2 linked regions of the Ruminococcus albus AD2013 genome follow. The protein of the gene in region 2 interacts with the protein of the main gene of each other region in a pairwise test. Links are inferred from orthologs where the notes say so. Each region holds a gene or a part of one and is shown on either strand. Other genes may lie near its edges.

What was found.
Region 1: the proteins of N773_RS0116130 (region 2) and rlmB interact in binary tests that used the Escherichia coli proteins (3 or more experiments, as listed by UniProt). The link is inferred for Ruminococcus albus AD2013 from one-to-one orthologs.

Annotation. Positions count from the first base shown.
Region 1 is NZ_JAGS01000001.1:980,049-988,972, forward strand. What follows is about bases 3,785-6,714. They hold rlmB (23S rRNA (guanosine(2251)-2'-O)-methyltransferase RlmB), read right to left. Parts: upstream 5,670-6,714; coding sequence 4,899-5,669; downstream 3,785-4,898. Other genes in these bases: N773_RS0104380 (membrane protein), read right to left, coding at 3,785-4,881; N773_RS0104390 (hypothetical protein), read right to left, coding at 5,783-6,079; N773_RS0104395 (DUF6062 family protein), read right to left, coding at 6,587-6,714. In the rest of the region: gltA (NADPH-dependent glutamate synthase), read right to left, coding at 1-256; N773_RS0104370 (sulfide/dihydroorotate dehydrogenase-like FAD/NAD-binding protein), read right to left, coding at 249-1,088; N773_RS0104375 (glycoside hydrolase family 10 protein), read right to left, coding at 1,197-2,396; more of N773_RS0104380, read right to left, coding at 2,479-3,784; more of N773_RS0104395, read right to left, coding at 6,715-7,270; N773_RS0104400 (Imm1 family immunity protein), read left to right, coding at 7,334-7,747; N773_RS0104405 (DNA-3-methyladenine glycosylase family protein), read left to right, coding at 7,753-8,574; N773_RS21045 (PrsW family glutamic-type intramembrane protease), read left to right, coding at 8,589-8,924. UniProt on the Escherichia coli protein: Specifically methylates the ribose of guanosine 2251 in 23S rRNA.
Region 2 is NZ_JAGS01000001.1:3,565,979-3,574,886, forward strand. What follows is about bases 5,995-8,908. They hold N773_RS0116130 (bifunctional ADP-dependent NAD(P)H-hydrate dehydratase/NAD(P)H-hydrate epimerase), read right to left. Parts: upstream 8,290-8,908; coding sequence 6,700-8,289; downstream 5,995-6,699. Other genes in these bases: N773_RS0116120 (hypothetical protein), read left to right, coding at 5,995-6,095; N773_RS0116125 (hypothetical protein), read right to left, coding at 6,152-6,637; acpS (holo-ACP synthase), read right to left, coding at 8,352-8,729; N773_RS0116140 (DUF6106 family protein), read right to left, coding at 8,729-8,908. Outside these bases: N773_RS0116105 (ABC transporter ATP-binding protein), read right to left, coding at 1-219; N773_RS0116110 (ATP-binding protein), read right to left, coding at 401-1,930; N773_RS0116115 (vWA domain-containing protein), read left to right, coding at 2,439-4,787; more of N773_RS0116120, read left to right, coding at 5,085-5,994. UniProt on the Escherichia coli protein: Bifunctional enzyme that catalyzes the epimerization of the S- and R-forms of NAD(P)HX and the dehydration of the S-form of NAD(P)HX at the expense of ADP, which is converted to AMP.

The sequences.
Region 1 (8,924 bases), 2.6 Mb from region 2 along the record:
GCAGGGAGTTAGTAGTCTTGATGATCTCGTAAGCCGCTTCCATATCACCCTCAGCTACCTTGGCGATAAACTCGGGTATCCTTACACCAACAGGACATCCGTTCATGCAGGGTCTGTTCTTACAGTTAAGACAGCGCATAGCCTCTCTTACAGCTTTTTCGAGAGAGTAACCAAGTGTTACCTCTTTGAAGTTCTTCGCCCTGACTTCAGGCTCCTGCTCAGCGATAGGTGTTTTTTCCATTCTCATATCAGCCATTAGCCGCACCTCCCATAAGTCTGCAAACGTGCTGCTTCTCAGCCTCGTTATAAGTGGAATTTCTTCTTACAAGCTCGTTGAAATCAACTTTGTGACCGTCAAAATCAGGACCGTCAACACAGGCATACTTTATCTCTCCGCCGACCCTTACACGACAACCGCCGCACATTCCTGTGCCATCGATCATGATCGGGTTAAGAGAAACAATAGTTTTTATATTGTAAGGTTCTGTTACTTTACAGATGAACTTCATCATAGGAACAGGGCCTATTGCAATTACTTCGTCAAAATTTGCACCTGCATCGATAAGTTCCTTGAGCTTGTCGGTAACAAATCCGTGATAGCCGTAAGAACCATCATCGGTGCAAACGTGTAAATTGGTGGAAGCGGCTCTCATCTCGTCTTCAAGGATAATAATATCCTTGCTTCTGAATCCTGCGATCAGCTGAACATCAATACCCATATTGAAAAGCTTCTTAGCCTGAGGATATGCTATCGCACAGCCAACACCGCCGCCAATGACTGCGACTTTCTTGATATTTGGCTCATATTCGGTAGCCATGCCGAGAGGTCCCACAACATCACGTATAGCTTCGCCCTCTTTAAGTGCGGCAAGCGACATTGTAGAGCCGCCAATTGTCTGGAAAATAATAGTAACTATACCCTTTTCACGGTCAAAATCCGCAATAGTAAGGGGGATCCTTTCGCTGTATTCGTCTGCTCTTACTATTACAAACTGACCTGCATCGGCCTTTTTTGCAATAAAAGGAGCATCAATATCCATCAGCACAACGCTGTCGTTTAACTGTTTCCTTCTGATTATCTTAAACAATCCTATCCCTCCGCAAAAATATTTCATTTTATTATACATCATTTCCTTGAAAATTACAAGGGTCTGAAAAGAATTATAATCATCAACGATAAAATTATTTAGAAAAAATTAATATTTTCCAAGCACTTTTCTGATCGCTTCCCTTTCATCTTTAATCCGCTCTTCTTCCCTGTCCTCACCAAAAAGGCTCTCGTAAGTATAAAGCGATACTCCTTGACACTCTTTGCAATCATCTATCTGACGGGCAATTATTCCTGTGTTGTCAGTAAACTCGACATCCTGACCGATCTTATACACAGCCAGACCTATATCAAGAGCGACGCTTCCTTTACTGCACATTTTCTGCCACTCATCAAGTGTACTCTTGAAAGGCTTGACAGTGTTTTCGTAACCGAAATATATCTGTGGTATTATTCTGTCACAGTACCCTTCCTCATTTATCCACTTTTCCACATCTGCATAAAGTTTGTAATAATTATTTTCCATATTCCCCTGCGGTGATATACTGACCTCTATTCGTTTATCGACTGACTTGACACTCTCATATATCCCGCGGCACATTTCAGAGATATTATCCCTGCGCCATTCATCAAGAGTACTGCCCATTCCTCTTTCAGCGAAGCACTTAGCATCAAATTCGCTGTCGGTTGTCGGATAGAAATAATCATCGTAATGTATACCGTCAACATTGTAATTTTCGGCTATCTCATATGCACCATCAGCGATCAGCTCACGTACCTCCTTGTAAGCAGGATCTAGCCACAGATGACTGTCCTCATCGACAGAACTCACCTTGTCATCACCCTTTTTAAACCATTCAGCTGTTTGAAAGCCTGTAAAGTTTATTAGCTTGTCTGCTGTTTGCAAACGAAGAGGATTTATCCATGCATGAACCGAAAGGTCATGTTCATGAGCTGTTTCGCAGATTATTTCAAGAGGGTCATAATCTCCGCAGAGATACTCCGATGGTGGAAACAGAGCCGAATCATATATTGCGTCCCCGAATGGTCTTACATGAACGTAAATAGTGTTGCATCCAAGGTCGGCTATCTCGGAACAAGCGATATCAAAAGTTGAACGGAAATCATCAGCATTATCTGCCGAAAGTATGGGTGCGAGGTCTATATAGGATATCCACATTCCTTTACGGCGATCATAGTTCAGCGGCGTATAAGCATCGTATTCGGTGGAAGCAGCTTCAAGCCCCGGGGACGGCGATTGTATGCGTTCGTATATTTTCGTATTCTGTGGTATATCTGTGGTACAGCCTGAAAGCATTATGACAATCGTAAGCAGTATCTTTTTCATTTGCATCACTCCCGCATAAAATGTATGCGAAAAATACTGCTCATATTACAAAAATACCGCCGGCGAACCGACGGTATTGATATCAGATTTTTTTGCTTCCAAGCATCGCAAGCATTATACCCGCAAATACCAGATGATAAACGATTATCAGTGTTGGTGTTATCTGCGCGAATGTACCAAGAAGCATCGAGATAAGGCATATAGCAGCTCCAAGTGCCACTGAGCCGACCTGAATTGCGATACCAAGCTGAGCCGCAGATCTTATCTTCTTTACCCCGGTTATCAACATGGCAAATGACGGAAAACTTCCGCTGCACATCATCGGCGAAGATTCACGCTCGTTGAATCCGACTTCGTTTTCATATTCCTTGTGATACCTGAAAGGTAGCATCTTTATAGAACCGTTGTCGAGGTCAAAAAGACTTTCAAGAAACTCTTGTGTGAGGAAGCCGTCCACATTTCTGACAACGGTGACAACACCTTCTTTTTCAAGTGCCTGCATCCATTTTGTAACTGAAATAGATGGTGTGATTTTCAGAACAAACATTGTACATATCACACCGGATATGGACAGATAAAGTATCACATTGCCCTTACCGTATTCAGCTTCTTTTGAAACAGGTGGCAGACCGTCAATTGAATGATCTTCCATATGCTGTCTTGTGCCGAGAAGTACTCTTTTATTATCTATCCAGCCCGATAACCCTCTTTCGTCCTCATAGATATAGCTTTCTACGGGATAAAGCATATCAAGCTTGCCTTTGAGTATTTTATAGAACGAATTCTTAAGAACACTGTCCGAACGAAAAACCAGGCTTGAAGCCAAAAGTATACATTCATCCAGCGGTTCGGTGGAAAGAAGTTTAAGATTTATAAGATCAACGCTTTCCTTCGGGAAAAGATGAACTGCATCTACCATTACAGAATTTGTATCAGAAAATTCCTCAACGGCGCTGTAACCAAGTATTACCGAAGAATACTGCAGATATTTGTTGGTTGCCTTGCTTATCGGTAAATTAACAGCCAGTATCAGCGATAGCGAAGAACACATTGTTACAGTTCCCGAAAAAGCAGCAAGAGCCACATAAATTTTATCTACGCTTGAACCTGCGTGCTTGTCACAGATAAAAGAGAGAAGACCCGTTAAAAGTCCTGCAATAAGTATTATAGGTGCAGAGTATTTTGCAAATCTGTCTGACACATCGGGGGCATAGCTGTTTTTTATGAAATCCTCGATAAAGCTCGTCTTGCGCATAGCAGCCATATTGGCGTTCACAGGCACAGCTCCCCTGCCGAGATTCACAGCAGTGCTTCCGTCAACGCTTTTAACAGCGTATCTTTCGAAATCACCTGCGATGTATCTGAAATTCTTTTCTGTACGCTGTACAGTCATCATTTTGCCGAGAGTATTGAATATCAGACCCATGATAGCAGCCGAAACATATACATGGTAATAGCCGTCGCGTACAGAATCGGGTTCAAACAGAGTTGCTATCCCCGCGATGACAGAAACAAATATCCCTACTGCTGCGATCGAATCATTATCCGGCTTTCTCAGGAACATATTTTTCAGACCTGCAGTCATGACCGAATAAGAAACTCCAAGTGCCAGCAGACCCATTATCGTATTTGAAAACAGGAACGCTGATGGTGATACCGACCTGTCAAATATTCTTATAACAGGAAATTCCAGATCATTTGCAACGGTTATAAGCAAACTTGAAAGACCTGTAAACAGAAGCACGCACAATCTGAGAAACAGATTGCTTTTTATCTGAAGTATATCGTTCAGGACTTTAGGTGCCTCATCGTAGTTTTCAAACTCTTTCTGACCATAAGATATCTTTTTATGTTTGCCGATCTCAGCAGCTTCGTCATCGTCCATACTGTCAAGTACAAAGCTTTCTACTTTCGACTTCCTGTGCCTTTCCAGTTCTGCCGAACGGCTGTCATAATCGTCTACGGTCGCGTTATCCATAGTATTTTCTTCATCGGAAATATCATCAAGGTATTTGCTTTGAGGAATGATCTTTCCTTCGAGACCAAACTTAATATCCTTAACGCTTGTACGCCTTACCGGTTCAGCAGACAGCTCACCATTTTTATCGATATTTACATTCTTTTCCGAAAGCTTGCTGATCTTTCTCGCATTCCTCATTGCCAGGTCTTCATCTATAGGACTAGCATTATCAAGAAGATCGTCTGACATTAAAAGGTCGTCACTTCTTTGAGATGATGCCACAGCTTTTTTGATGACTGCATCGTCAGCACTTTTTTCGGAAGATGTATTATCAGGGACATCATGATCCTTTCCAGCTGTTCTATCGGAACGAATATCCGGGATAACAGCGGCAGGATTTTTATTCTCAGGCTTTGAGAAGCTTATATCGAAGTTATCAGGATCATCAGCCTTGGGTCTGTTATTTGTTTTGTGTTTATTGCTGTATTCCGACAAAATATCGTCGATGGAATATTTATCAGCCAATCCATATCACTCCCAATCTACTTGATGGCGCGTTGGCGCACTATCTCATACATAAAGATTCCCGCGGCAACAGAAGCGTTAAGCGAGGTTATCTTGCCCGCCATCGGCAGGCTGAGAAGCATATCGCATTTTTCTTTCATAAGTCTTCCCATGCCGAAGCCCTCAGAACCTACAACAAGCCCGATAGGACCGCGAAGATCAGCACCGGAATAGTTTTCACCTGCACCGTCTGTTCCATAGATCCAAATGCCTTGTTTTTTCAGTTCATCAACTGCCGCAGCAAGATTTGGTACTCTTGCAACAGGCAGCCAGCTTGCTGCACCTGCAGAAGTCTTGAATACCGTATGGTTCAGCGAAGCGCTTCTTCTCTTAGGTATGATTATACCATGAGCGCCCGCAGCCTCGGCTGTACGTATTATAGCACCGAGATTATGCGGATCTTCGATCTCGTCACATATTATTATGAAAGGATCTTCACCCTTCTTTTCAGCGATAGCGAGAATATCCTCGACTTCCACATACTCAGCACAGGCACCCACAGCTATAACGCCCTGATGTGCCGCACCGCCTGCCATGTAATCGAGCTTGACTTCCCTGACCTGCTTTACGGGTATATCCCTTTCCTTGGCAAGTTTCAGTATCAGCGATATTGAACCTTTAGCTTCCGGATTCACGAAGATCATATCAATAAGCTTATCGGCTTTCAGTGCCTCGATAACGGGATTTCTTCCAAGGATAAGCTCTTCGTCACGCTTATTTTCGGTAGTGTTATTTCTGTCTTTATTCATAATCAAAAATCCTTTTTCAAACAACAGTTATTACGTATTATAGCACAAAAATCCTCAAAAGCCAATAGTTTCCGAGGATTTTTTGCAATTTAAACAAATAGCATATAGGATTTTTAGAAAATATGTGCGCTATCATAAAGCAAAAGAACAACTACCATCACCGAAATAACTACAGCGCCGAGGAGCACAGCCGGAAGTGTTTTAAGGGTTTTGCTATGGTGACTTTTACAGCAGCTTTCTCTGCTTTCCATTTCATCAGTCAGCTTTTGAAGAAACTCACCTGCCACGACCTTAGGTTCGGTTTCCGAAAATAGTTCACAGTTTGAGTTCACGAACAAAAGTGCTCTTTCAAAATATTCATTGTTCGTACACTTAATTTCAATAATCTGCTTGTTAACGCCTTTTATCACCTTTCAGACATCTCCTTACCATTGATTTTCACATTAATGTCCGATAGAATGTACTTCTCAACAATTTGCTGTTGAAAAGTTGAAAACTCATTTCATGTTCCAACATTTTCAAACCAAAACTGTTGAAAAAGCTGTTGAAAAGGTTGAAAATCATGAAAATTTCCGAGGTTTTCAACATTGGTTAATTTTGTTGAAAAATATACTCAAGGACAAAAATATGTACATCAGGTGAAAACGAAGACTTCAGAAACTCTTATTTATGCCGTAAACTATTACTATTCTATGAATGCCGCAACATTTCGGCAAAGCATAAAAACTGTATTCCCTAATTTCCAGGTATTTTCGGAGAGTGTTAATTTGTTAGGCTATTTACGGGCTTATATATCCATAAAAATGTACTCGTTTTACTCTGTCGGGCAAATAACACTCATCTCTGAAAGTCTGTACAATATTATGTATTTTTATTCAGCTGGAAAGCTAAAAGAAAAATTACATTCTGTTACGAAATTATCGTGTTGTCAGAAACTTTATCGCTCTCTCGATTGAATCCTTGGAATTGCCCCAGTCGGCATCACTTCCGTTGTTACGGTAGTCGTACATATTGCAGTAATGGGTGACATCTTTTTCAAGTTCAGCCAGATATTTTTCTGTCAGAGAAGCACAGGCTTCCTTGAAACCAGCCTGTATCTTCTTGCTCATCTTATCCTCGCAGGCGGAGACAAGCATATCATAATGTGGCAGACAAAGCATTTCCTGCTCGGCAAACAGCTGACGGAATTCGCTTTCCTGTTCGTAGAGTTCGAAAAGTGTAACCATTATCCGAGACATTCCCCACTCTATCTTATTGCAGACGAAACAATCGTTATTCACTGCGGAAACACGCTTCTGCTTGGCTGACTTTCCCTCGAAGATGCTCTGCCTTTTAAGGACATTCTTCTGGAGTGACTGTAAATGTGTTGACAGCATAAGCGCCAGTGAAAGACGGTTCTTGCAGGCACGCATCTGCTCGAAATGAGTTTTGCAGAAGCCCTGTTTATTAGTTTCTATACGTACATCGGGCTCCATCATGGCGGCACCCATGATATAGTCTATGGTTCGCTGTTCAAGAGTATCGCGCAGTCTGCATATCGGACAGCCGCATTTCGGCTCGAATATTTCGGTAACGGGTATGGTAAGTATACTTTCTCTCATCAAAAAACTTCCTTTCGCATATAAGCAAAAAATATCTTGAAAAATATTCCATAATATAGTATAATGTATTTTAATGAAATTTGCAAGTGTCTTATAAAAGGTGAAGCTATGCGCATTAGTTACGAAAAAGGTGACATCACTCTCTCCGATATCAATGAAGTTATCTCGCTGATATTAAGTCTTTCCGAAAAAGGAATGGCTGAGATATGGATAAGCGAAGATAGTACAGATTATCCTGCCCTTGCCGTGCTCGTCAACCGCAGATATGCCTGTCTGAACTATTTCGGGGATGATGATGGCGATATGTATATGTCACGCTGTGATGAAAACATCGAAGTCACATTTAACCCCGGCGGTATCGAATGGACAGCCCCTGCGGACGCTGTTGTTTCAATTGAAATCGCTTTTGCTTGCATAAGACAATTCTGCGAAAACTATAAACTGCCCGACTGTATAGAATGGCAGTACGGAGTGTGAACATAATGGACTACAAAATAGACGGCAAAGATATACTGCTCTGTCAGGCTGATTTTGATCTTGACCAGACCCTTGACTGCGGTCAGGCGTTCAGGTGGGAAAAGACTGACGAAAACACCTACAGTGGAGCATTTTTAAATAAGAAACTGGTTATTAGCTGTGAGAACGGCGCTGATGTTTTCAAGCTTCACGATACCACCGAGGAAGACTTTCTTTCTTTATGGGCAGATTATTTCGATCTTTCCACTGATTACAGTGAACTTAAAAGGCGTTTTTCCGAGGACGAGACCCTCTCCAAAGCCTGCAGATACGCAAGCGGTATACGAATACTCCGTCAGGACAGCTGGGAGGCGCTTTCCTCTTTCATAATCAGCCAGAATAATAATATCCCCCGCATAAAAGGGATAATAGGACGGCTTTGCGAACACTGCGGCGGCTATCCCGCATGGCAGGAACTCACCGAGGAGACCGAGGAGAGCCTTGCTTATCTCCGTGCGGGATTCAGGGCAAAATACCTTGTTGACGCAGTGCAGAAGATACGAAGCGGTACCATAGACCTCGAAAAGATACGAAGTATGGATATCGAATGTGCTCGTAAACTTTTGCAGACCATCAAAGGCGTAGGCCCCAAGGTTGCCGAATGTGCACTGCTCTTCGGATTTTATCGTACAGAAGCTTTTCCGATAGATGTATGGGTCAAACGAGTTATGGCAAACTGGTATCCCAATGGTCTCCCTGAATGTACAAAAGGATACGAGGGCATAGCGCAGCAGTATCTTTTCCATTATATAAGAACTTCTGAGGAAGCAGCTGCTTCACTGAAATAAAGGAGGAAATTTGATTGACATTAGCTCTTATTGGTATCGCATTGATACCTACCATAATTATTTTTTCTGCGGTGCTGAAAAAGACACCGACTGTAAAAAAAGAACCCTTTAAAAGAGTTACTAAAGTATTCATTAAGAGTGCACTATCAACTATAATCGCTGCAATATTAGAAGTTATTGGTGCGGTTATAGTGGCTGTTGCATATAGTTCCGACGCAGATAAAATAGCAAGTATGTCCGGATTTTTTATACTTTGCCTGTTCGTTATCGGTCCATCAGAGGAAGCCTGCAAATATTTCACATTCAAGCGAAATATCTTTAATGACAGACAGTTTGATCATACCTATGAC
Region 2 (8,908 bases):
TGATATTTCACGTCCGTCAAGTTTCACGCTTCCCGAGGTCAGGGTATCCATACCCCCGAGAATATTGAGTATCGTAGTCTTGCCTGCGCCCGAAGCCCCGACGATAACGCAGAACTCGCCCTTCTCTATCTCAAAGGAGGCATCTTTCAGCGCCTGTATCTCGACTTCGCCTGTTTTATAGGTCTTTTTCACGTTTTTGAATTCAACAAAAGCACTCATTCATATTCACCCTTATTGTTAGTTTTACACGAAAATTACTATGCTTGATTATATCATATATTTTGGAAAAAGTAAAGACAAGTCGGCACACGAAATCGTTTTATACATAAAACTACAAAGCAAAGTTTTCACTGCTGTAAAAACAAAAACTCCCCCGTCATATGACAGGGGAGAATAGTATTTATTCCTGTTCAAACTTCAGGCAGTCTTCCAGATTGAGCTCGTACATATTGTTGTATGTAGGCGCAGCAGCGGGCTGTCCGAGCAGTCTGTAGAACTCGTCGGAACCGTACTTCTTGATGAAGTCGGTGGTGTGGCAGTTTACAGTAAGCTCTTCAAGAAGCTTCTTCATAACAGGGCTTTCAGCGCCGTAAGCAGCTTCCATGAATGTGAACATATTCTTCATACCGGACATGGACTGGCTGGTAACGTTCTTGGCACCTGTGAGCAGGTTAGTGAACGCATTCTGGATGATGATGGTACATCTCTGCTTGTTGTCACGGCCCTCGTTGGTGCACTTGTCCATGTAAGCTTCCAGATTATGGATTATCCAGTGCTGGATCTTCTTGTTGGAAGGCGAGATTATACGCGCCTTAACAGCCATATCCAGATTCTTTCTTGTGGTCATGATATGCTCTGCAATGATCTGACGGCAGGAAAGACCCTCGTTGATCTTGATAAGTATATCTTCAAGCTTGGGATGTATCTGTCTGATCATCTTCTCCATCTGGATAGTCGTTCTCATTGTGTAAGTAACGCCGTCCATCAGCAGGTTCATCAGAGCTATAGCTTCTTCGATGTCAGCCTTTCCGGCTCTGTCAACAGCAGCCTGAGTGATGTTGCCGTCCAGCAGATCATCAGGATCATAGATTTCACGCAGCTCGTTGAACTTGCAGTAGAACTCGTAGAACATAGGAGCAACATCGTGATCCTGCAGGTACTGACCTACCAGCTCCAGAGTAACTGCCATGCCTGCACTCTCGTACAGCTGAATCATCTCGGAGAGATCCTCCCACGCACGTGCGGTGATGATCTTGTAGTTGTGTCTGTCGGTAGCGTCTATCTCGTAGAACAGAGTGGGGTGGAGTTCGAGGAATGCTATTATGCTGGGGTGAACACCGCCGTAGTAAGCGTATTCCTTCCAGCAGAGGAATTCAGCATCGATCTCGACCTTCTTGAATCTGTCCCATGTAACTATATCGAATTCGTTAACGGACTTGTTGAACTGAGGGGGGTTACCTGCGGTAACGATTACCCATCCGGGAGGGATCTGGTGCAGACCGAAGATCTTGTACTGCAGGAACTGCAGCATGATAGGTGCAAGAGATTCGGATACGCAGTTGATCTCATCGAGGAACAGAATGCCCTCACGGATGTGAGTCTGCTCCATAGTATAATAAATGTTTGCAATGATCTCCGACATCGTATACTCGGAAACCTTAACATCGGCACCGACGAAGTTTCTCTCAACGATAACAGGCAGACCCATTGCAGATTCTCTGGTCTGGTGAGCCATCGAGTAGGATATCAGGTTAACGCCTGTCTCCTGAGCTATCTGGTCCATGATAGCGGTCTTGCCGATACCGGGAGGTCCGAGCAGGAAGCAGGGTCTCTGATGCTCGATGCTTATCTTGTACTCACCAAACTCATCTTTTTCCAGATAAGCCTTGATAGAATCGAGCACTTGCTGTTTTGCGTCTTTTATGGTCATAAGCAAAAACTCCTTCTTGCACAGAATAGTCAAAAACTATTCCAAAAATTTTCACCTAATATTATACACTATCTCCAAATCCCTGTCAATAGGAAAAATAAATTTCGGAAATGTGACTTACTTTTTTTAATTAAATATATGCAATTTGGCAAGGGGAATTTTATCTCAGAAAAAATGGAAGTATGTGAAAAATCACGATATGCGTCCTACGTCAAATATTGCTTAAAATCAAGTGAAAATATCTGTATCATACAAAAACAGCCAAAACAGGCGGCTATGTTTTAAATGAAGTTCATATAAAGATATTAATGATATGAAAAAATGAAATATGGGTCTGTGATGCAAGTAAAAATCCGACTCGATATTTTGTGTAATATTTCCATAAGAATTGGCTTGAAAATCACCGAATATTGTGATATTATATACATATAAAATTCACTGTTCGCAGATGAATATGTGATAAGGTATATGGTTGGTATGTAAAAATAGGAAGATTGGTGAAGACGCAATGAGAAGACGTCAGGGTAATCCGACAGCCGATGATTTTGTGAAGAGCCTTGACAGAGGTATGCGCAAAAAGCGTATAACTCTGCTTATATTGCTGGGCATATTGGCTGTTGTAGTAGCCACAGTGGCTATTGTCGGTATGAGCATCAGACGAAGCAACAGGATAAATCTGGCGAAAAATGCCATTTCACAGCTGGATATACAGAGTACATACAAAGAGCCCGAGTTCCCTGAAAACGGTGACTGGGACGAGGACGGCCTGATAAATATATCCGAGACACAAGAGGGTACCAGTGTTCAGAACAGTGATTCCGATGGCGACGGTATTTCCGATGGCGACGAGTTAAAACTCGGCACCGACCCACTGGATCCCGATACCGACGGTGATGATATGCTGGACGGTTATGAGATAATCTCAGGCACCAGCCCCAGACTGGATGTTACCGACGGCACCACACCCGATAAATCGAGAGTGGTCGTGGTAGAAAAGGAACTTGACGGATGTAAGCTACACCTCAGCGGAAACCCGAATATAGCAGGTGCTTCTCTCGAAAAGCTTGATCTTTTCGGCATATCATCGAATCCAAGCGTGGTCTCGGCAGTATATGATTACTATTCCGAATATCCCTGCCTTGAGGCCACCATCAGAATAGATGTTGATAAAAACAGGATGAATAAGCTTGGCTGTGATTACAGTGATCTTAAAGTTCTCCACTTTGATGTTGATAAACGCGAGTATACTCCAGTTGAATCCAGACCGGACAGCAAGAAGGGCTATGTTCAGGCGACTATCACCGAGCCCGGCACTTATGTGGTGGGTTGTGATAAGTCTGTGAATGACTCCGCGACAACAAGAGTTGTATTCCTTATCGATAACTCGGGCTCCATGTATCCCAAGGCGCTTTGCCCCACATCTTCCGAGAACGACGTGGATTTCAAACGACTTGATTTTACCGAGTCACTGATAGATAAGTTTAACAGCGATTTCCAAATAGGCATAAGCAAGTTCACGGGAACATATACAAAGATGTGCGGATTTACCAAAGACAGATCTGAGCTGCGGGATGTCCTTAAAAGGATAAGGACCGAGGACGAGGTCTTCGACGGAACTTTCAATCAGACTGCACTTAAAAAGTGTATAAACGAATTCACTGCGACAGGTGACGGAAAGTACATAAATATCATAGTTATGCTTTCCGACGGTGAATCCGATGAGAGAGGTGCAGAGACCATCGAGACCCTTTCTGCACTTGCAAATGAAAAATCTGTAATAGTGCTGACAGTCGGTCTCGGCAGGGATATCGACCGTGCATGGCTTCAGGAGGTCGCATATTCCACGGGCGGAAAGTACTACTCGGCGTCGGACGCTTCTGCTCTTGATGATGTTTATAAGCAGATCGTTACTACGCTCAACTACGATATAGTTACATACTCCGATTCCAGCGACGATGTTACGGGTTATTCACTTTACAATACGGGCTTTGATCCTGTAAGGAACGGATTTGCTTTCAAGAATTTCAGGACTACTACCAGCGCCAGTGTTGATTTTGGCATGGCAGTCATGGCAAGAGACTGGTATCTCGGCAATGTGCAGATGTCCCTTGGCGATATCTCCCCCGCAGACCCCTCTATGCAGAAAAGCGATGCCGCAGGTTATGACCTCAGGGACACAGTCACAGGCAAGGCTTATGATGAGAGAAAGCCGCTGAGTGCTGTATCTACCGAAATATTCAGGCACCATTATTCAAAGGTCACCGAGTATATCGACTATAGATCAAAGGGCGATACCCTTATGGTGATGAATAATTATCGTAAGGATGCAGAAAACAAGGGCTGGAAGATAGACAAGCGTAAGATAGAGGCGGGCAATCTTCCGTGGTCAAAGGTCGAACTGCTTTCACTTGATATAGCAGAGGGTATAGATAAGATAGCAAAAGGCTATAACGAAGACGATGCACAGCTATGTGCGGCACTTTACAGGCTAAATGCTCTCAGGTGGGATGATGAAGCAGATGAATATAACCTTACCAGCGGCGACGATGGCTTCAATACGCTGTGTAATCAGCTGAGTCTGGGCGTACCTGTGGTAACTACTATAGACGATACACATACAGTCAATACCATAGGGCTTATAAGGGATTCAAACTGCCACAGAAAGTATATCCTTAGAGTTTACGATAATAATTATCCCGAAAAGATCAAGGAACTTTACCTCGAAAAGAGACCCATTGCCAAGGTTGATATCGATGTTGACGGCAATATTAAAGCAGGAGAGCAGAGCTTTGCCTATGTTGCCACCTATGAGGGTAAGACCGTGGGTGTTTCGTTTTCAAGCGTTGCAGAACACTGATAAAATATATCAGCATGGATCGTCGTGTTGATGTTATCTGATATTACACCGATTATTTGTTGTGTCAGCGGGATGAGCGGATCTTTTTAAAATTTGAAACCAACACCTGCCCTCGCCTGATGCGGGGGCATTTTCTTGCTCGCACTGTAATCGTTATCAGTGCAAAATTGCCGCAAAACTCTGTGAATATTGTGAAAAACTAACATTGAAAAGCTTTGTGAAAAGTGTTATAATACAAATGTAATCAGTCAGACCCGTGCAAAGTCTACGGGTATATAATATGGAGGGTATAAAAAAATGAAAAAGATACTTGCAATGACTCTCGCACTCACCATGACATCGCTGATGTTCGCATCCTGCGGCAAAAAGGACGATAAGAGTGAGCCCGAGAAAAAAACTACCACTACTACCACTGCTGAGACCGAAGCACCTGCAGAGGCTACTCCCGCTGAGGATGAAGCACCTGCTGAGACTACTCCCGAGGAGGACGCAGCTGCCAAAGTAGATAATTCTAATTGGAAGCCGCTGTCCGCAATTGCAGATTCTCTTGAGTGCTACGACAACGCATCTCTCACATTCGCGGCAGACAGCGATGTTTCAGGCATCATCACTACTTTCTATGAGGGCACAGATGAAGTTAAGCCCGGCGAAGATGGCTATAAGGGCGATGAGGCTAAGATCAACTTCTCCGTACAGGAAGTTGCAGGCATACCTATGCTCAAGTGCGACGAGGAGATCTACGACACCGAGGATACCGCAAACAACGGTCATAAGATACTGAAGATCAAAACGGATATGAACAAGCTCTTCGCTTCTCAGCCCGAGCTGATGGACGATATCTTCACGATCAAGGTGGAACTGGTAGCTATTGCCAAAGATCAGGCGGTTTATGATAATGGGCTCGGACCTGTTACCGTAGCTTGGTACGGCGGTGCGATGGGCTCCAATAATAATGGTGAATGGGCAGGCAATACAGCTACCATAGAAATGGCTTCCGATTCGGGCGAAGGCTGGTGCAACCAGTGGGCACACACCGTTACCACAGCAAGAATAGGTATCTCGGAGAATGCTAAGTTCAACCACGAGTACGAGACCAACTACACTACCGTTATGGCATGGGTGGTAAAGAACGATATCGATCTCTACATCGCGGATATCGTATTTGAAGATGATGCAGGCAACGTTATAAAGGTTCCCGAGGGTGCTATCCCCGGCGGTGCTTCCTATGAGAAGGAAGAACTGGTTGATGCTGACTCCGATGGTATCATCGAGTATGATGAAGACGGCAAAGTTGTTCTTGAAAAATAAAAACGCAGTTTTTAAGGCACTTCCATTGTGGGAGTGCCTTTTTGTTATCCTCGCTTTTATCTGAAATGTACTGTCAGTGAATTTTCTACTTCCAGCTCCGTCAGTTCTCCGTCCCTGACTTTTGCTGAAAACTTTTGTCCTGCTGTCTCGCCTGTTTCCACGGTGTATTTTCCGCTTTTGGTACAGCTTACGTCTCTGCCTTCGATGAGAGTGTCAACAGCACCTGCCATAAGCGGCATCAGTCCGTATTCGGGCAGTGACGCTTTACCGCATTGGTATTTCAGATCATTCATCTCCATAATGCAGCTTTCGCTGTCATAAGTGATTTTCAGTCCTGCAAGGTTTTCGGGCTCTGTGAATCCGCATTCCCACGTACCCTCACCGCCCCGCCGAAGCTCTGCCTTGTATTCTCTTCCGAAAAGGGTTATATCAGCCGATCTGTCTATATCTCCGCTGAGTTTCTCAGGCTTTGCCGATGTCCTCTCAGCACCGCATCCCGTCAATAACGCTGCCGCTATAAGCGGTATGAACCTCATTTTCAATGCTATCCCTCCAAAAAAGGCGGCTCTCCTTGAAGAAGAACCGCCTGTATTGTTGGTGTATATCAGTCCTCGCCGCCTTCGAGATGTTTCAGGAAGAATGGCAGATAAGCAAGAATATCCCTTGTAAGTATACCACGTTCGGAACGCTTCGTGCTCAGCACCTCTGCCGCCCTGCCCATCACCATGCAGGCAAGTATGCAGTTTATCAGCGATGAACGCTTTGTCTGTGCCGTAAGCGAAGCTATAAGACCTGCAAGCATATCCCCTGAGCCGCCCTTTGAGAGCGCCGTGCTGCCCGCAGTGATGACTTCTGTCCTGTCTGCACAGCATACAATGGTCTCAGATGACTTTGCTACTACCGTGATACCGTATTTCTTTGAAAGGTCGTAGGTATATTTCAGCCTGTCTGCAAGTACTTCCTCCTGAGATACTCCGCAGAGCCTTGCCAGCTCTCCGGGGTGAGGAGTGAGTATCACCGTTGACTGTTTCTTCGATAGTACATCTATATTCGGGACAAGGGAATTTATTCCGTCTGCGTCAAGTATAACGGGTACGGGAGATTTTTCGATCAGTTCGGCTACCAGTTTTTCGGTTTCGGGAGTATGACCCAGACCGCAGCCAAGCAGCAGTGCTTTGGCATCTGCAAGACTATCCAGTATTGCAGGAACGTTATCCGAGGTCATGTAGCCGTCAGCGTCAGCTTTCATCTCGTTGAAAGTGCACTCGTACAGATTAGCCGCAAGTGAGTCTATGACCTTGCCTGTAGAGCAGACCTCCACCAGACCGACGCCCATTCTCATGGCTGCGGTGGCGGATATGCCTGCGGCACCTATATACCTTCTGCAGCCGCATACACATACCAGCTTGCCGAAAGTGCCCTTGTGAGCCCATGGCTTTCGTGATGTGAGGAACTTCTTGCCGAGCTGCTGATCGTCCAGCATACTTGCTTTGGCGTATATCTCGTTTGCCATTATCGGGTCATCGGACATAGCTGCCGCCGGGATACCTATATCCTCAACTCTTATATATCCGCAGAAATACTTTCCGGGAGAAAGGAGCATACCCAGTTTCTTTGCGTGCATAGTAACAGTAACGTCTGCCTGCACAGCCAGTACGCCCGCCTGACCGCTCCTTGCGTCTACACCCGAGGGTATATCGCAGGCGATAACACGTTTGGCGTAGGTATTCAGTTTTATGAACAGAGGCTGAAGGTCTCTTTCGATCTCGCCTGTAAAGCCTGTGCCGAAGATGGCGTCAACGATGATGGTCGCATTGTCTATTGCCTCAGCCCAGGGGTGAGTGTTGTCGCCGTCATAGAACATTACATCGATATCCTTGTTCAGCGAATCGAAAGCTTTGATGGCAGCGGGTGTTGTGGGTTTTCCGCAGCAAAGCACGATCTTTGTGCTGATTCCTGACCTGTGCAGATGATTTGCGGCTACAAGACCGTCGCCGCCGTTGTTGCCCTTGCCTGCCAGTATAAGTACTTCGGGAGTATCGGGCTGACCTTCAACCATGGTTTCATGCATTACGTGAGAAGCAAGCTTTTCACCCGCGGTCGCCATCAGCTGTGAAGCGGGAACGCCCAGTTCCTCAGAACGCTTTTCGCAGGTCTTCATCTGTTCAACTGTAAGTATCCTGTCCTTTATCATATCCATTCCTCCTTAGAAAGCGGTATTTCCGCAAGATTTTTTATTATGTATGCTCCGTATGCTCAGCTCTCTTTCGGAAAAGCTATCACTACTGCCGAAGCATAATCTTTTGTATGAGTTATGGAGAGAGAGAAATCCAGACCTCTCTCCTCAGCGATCCTCTCGGCATTGCCTGTAAGTTCGAGATGAGGGCAGCCCAGTTCGTCCCTGACCACCGCCGCTTCATTCAGCTCGAACCCCCTGACGCCTGTACCAAGGCTTTTTGAGAATGCTTCCTTAGCCGCCCAGGCTCCTGCCATGCTCTCGGCAGGGTCGCGGAATTTTCTGAAGTACTCCTTTTCGGCTTCGGAATAAACCCTGTTCACAAAGCTTTCACGCTGACAGCTTTTGCGTATACGATCTACCTCCACAAGGTCTGTACCTACCGTGAAAGCTGCCATTACTCAAAGTCCTCCGACTTTTCGGATACATTCACTTTTGAACGTATCGTGCGGGGCAGATGTGTCTTTATCACCCCGAGCATACCATCATCGGGGGTGAATATAAGCCTTACATCACCCAGATCGGGGTGCTTTACGTCCATGAACCAGTCGGTTATCTCGGGGTTCATAGCCGAAGC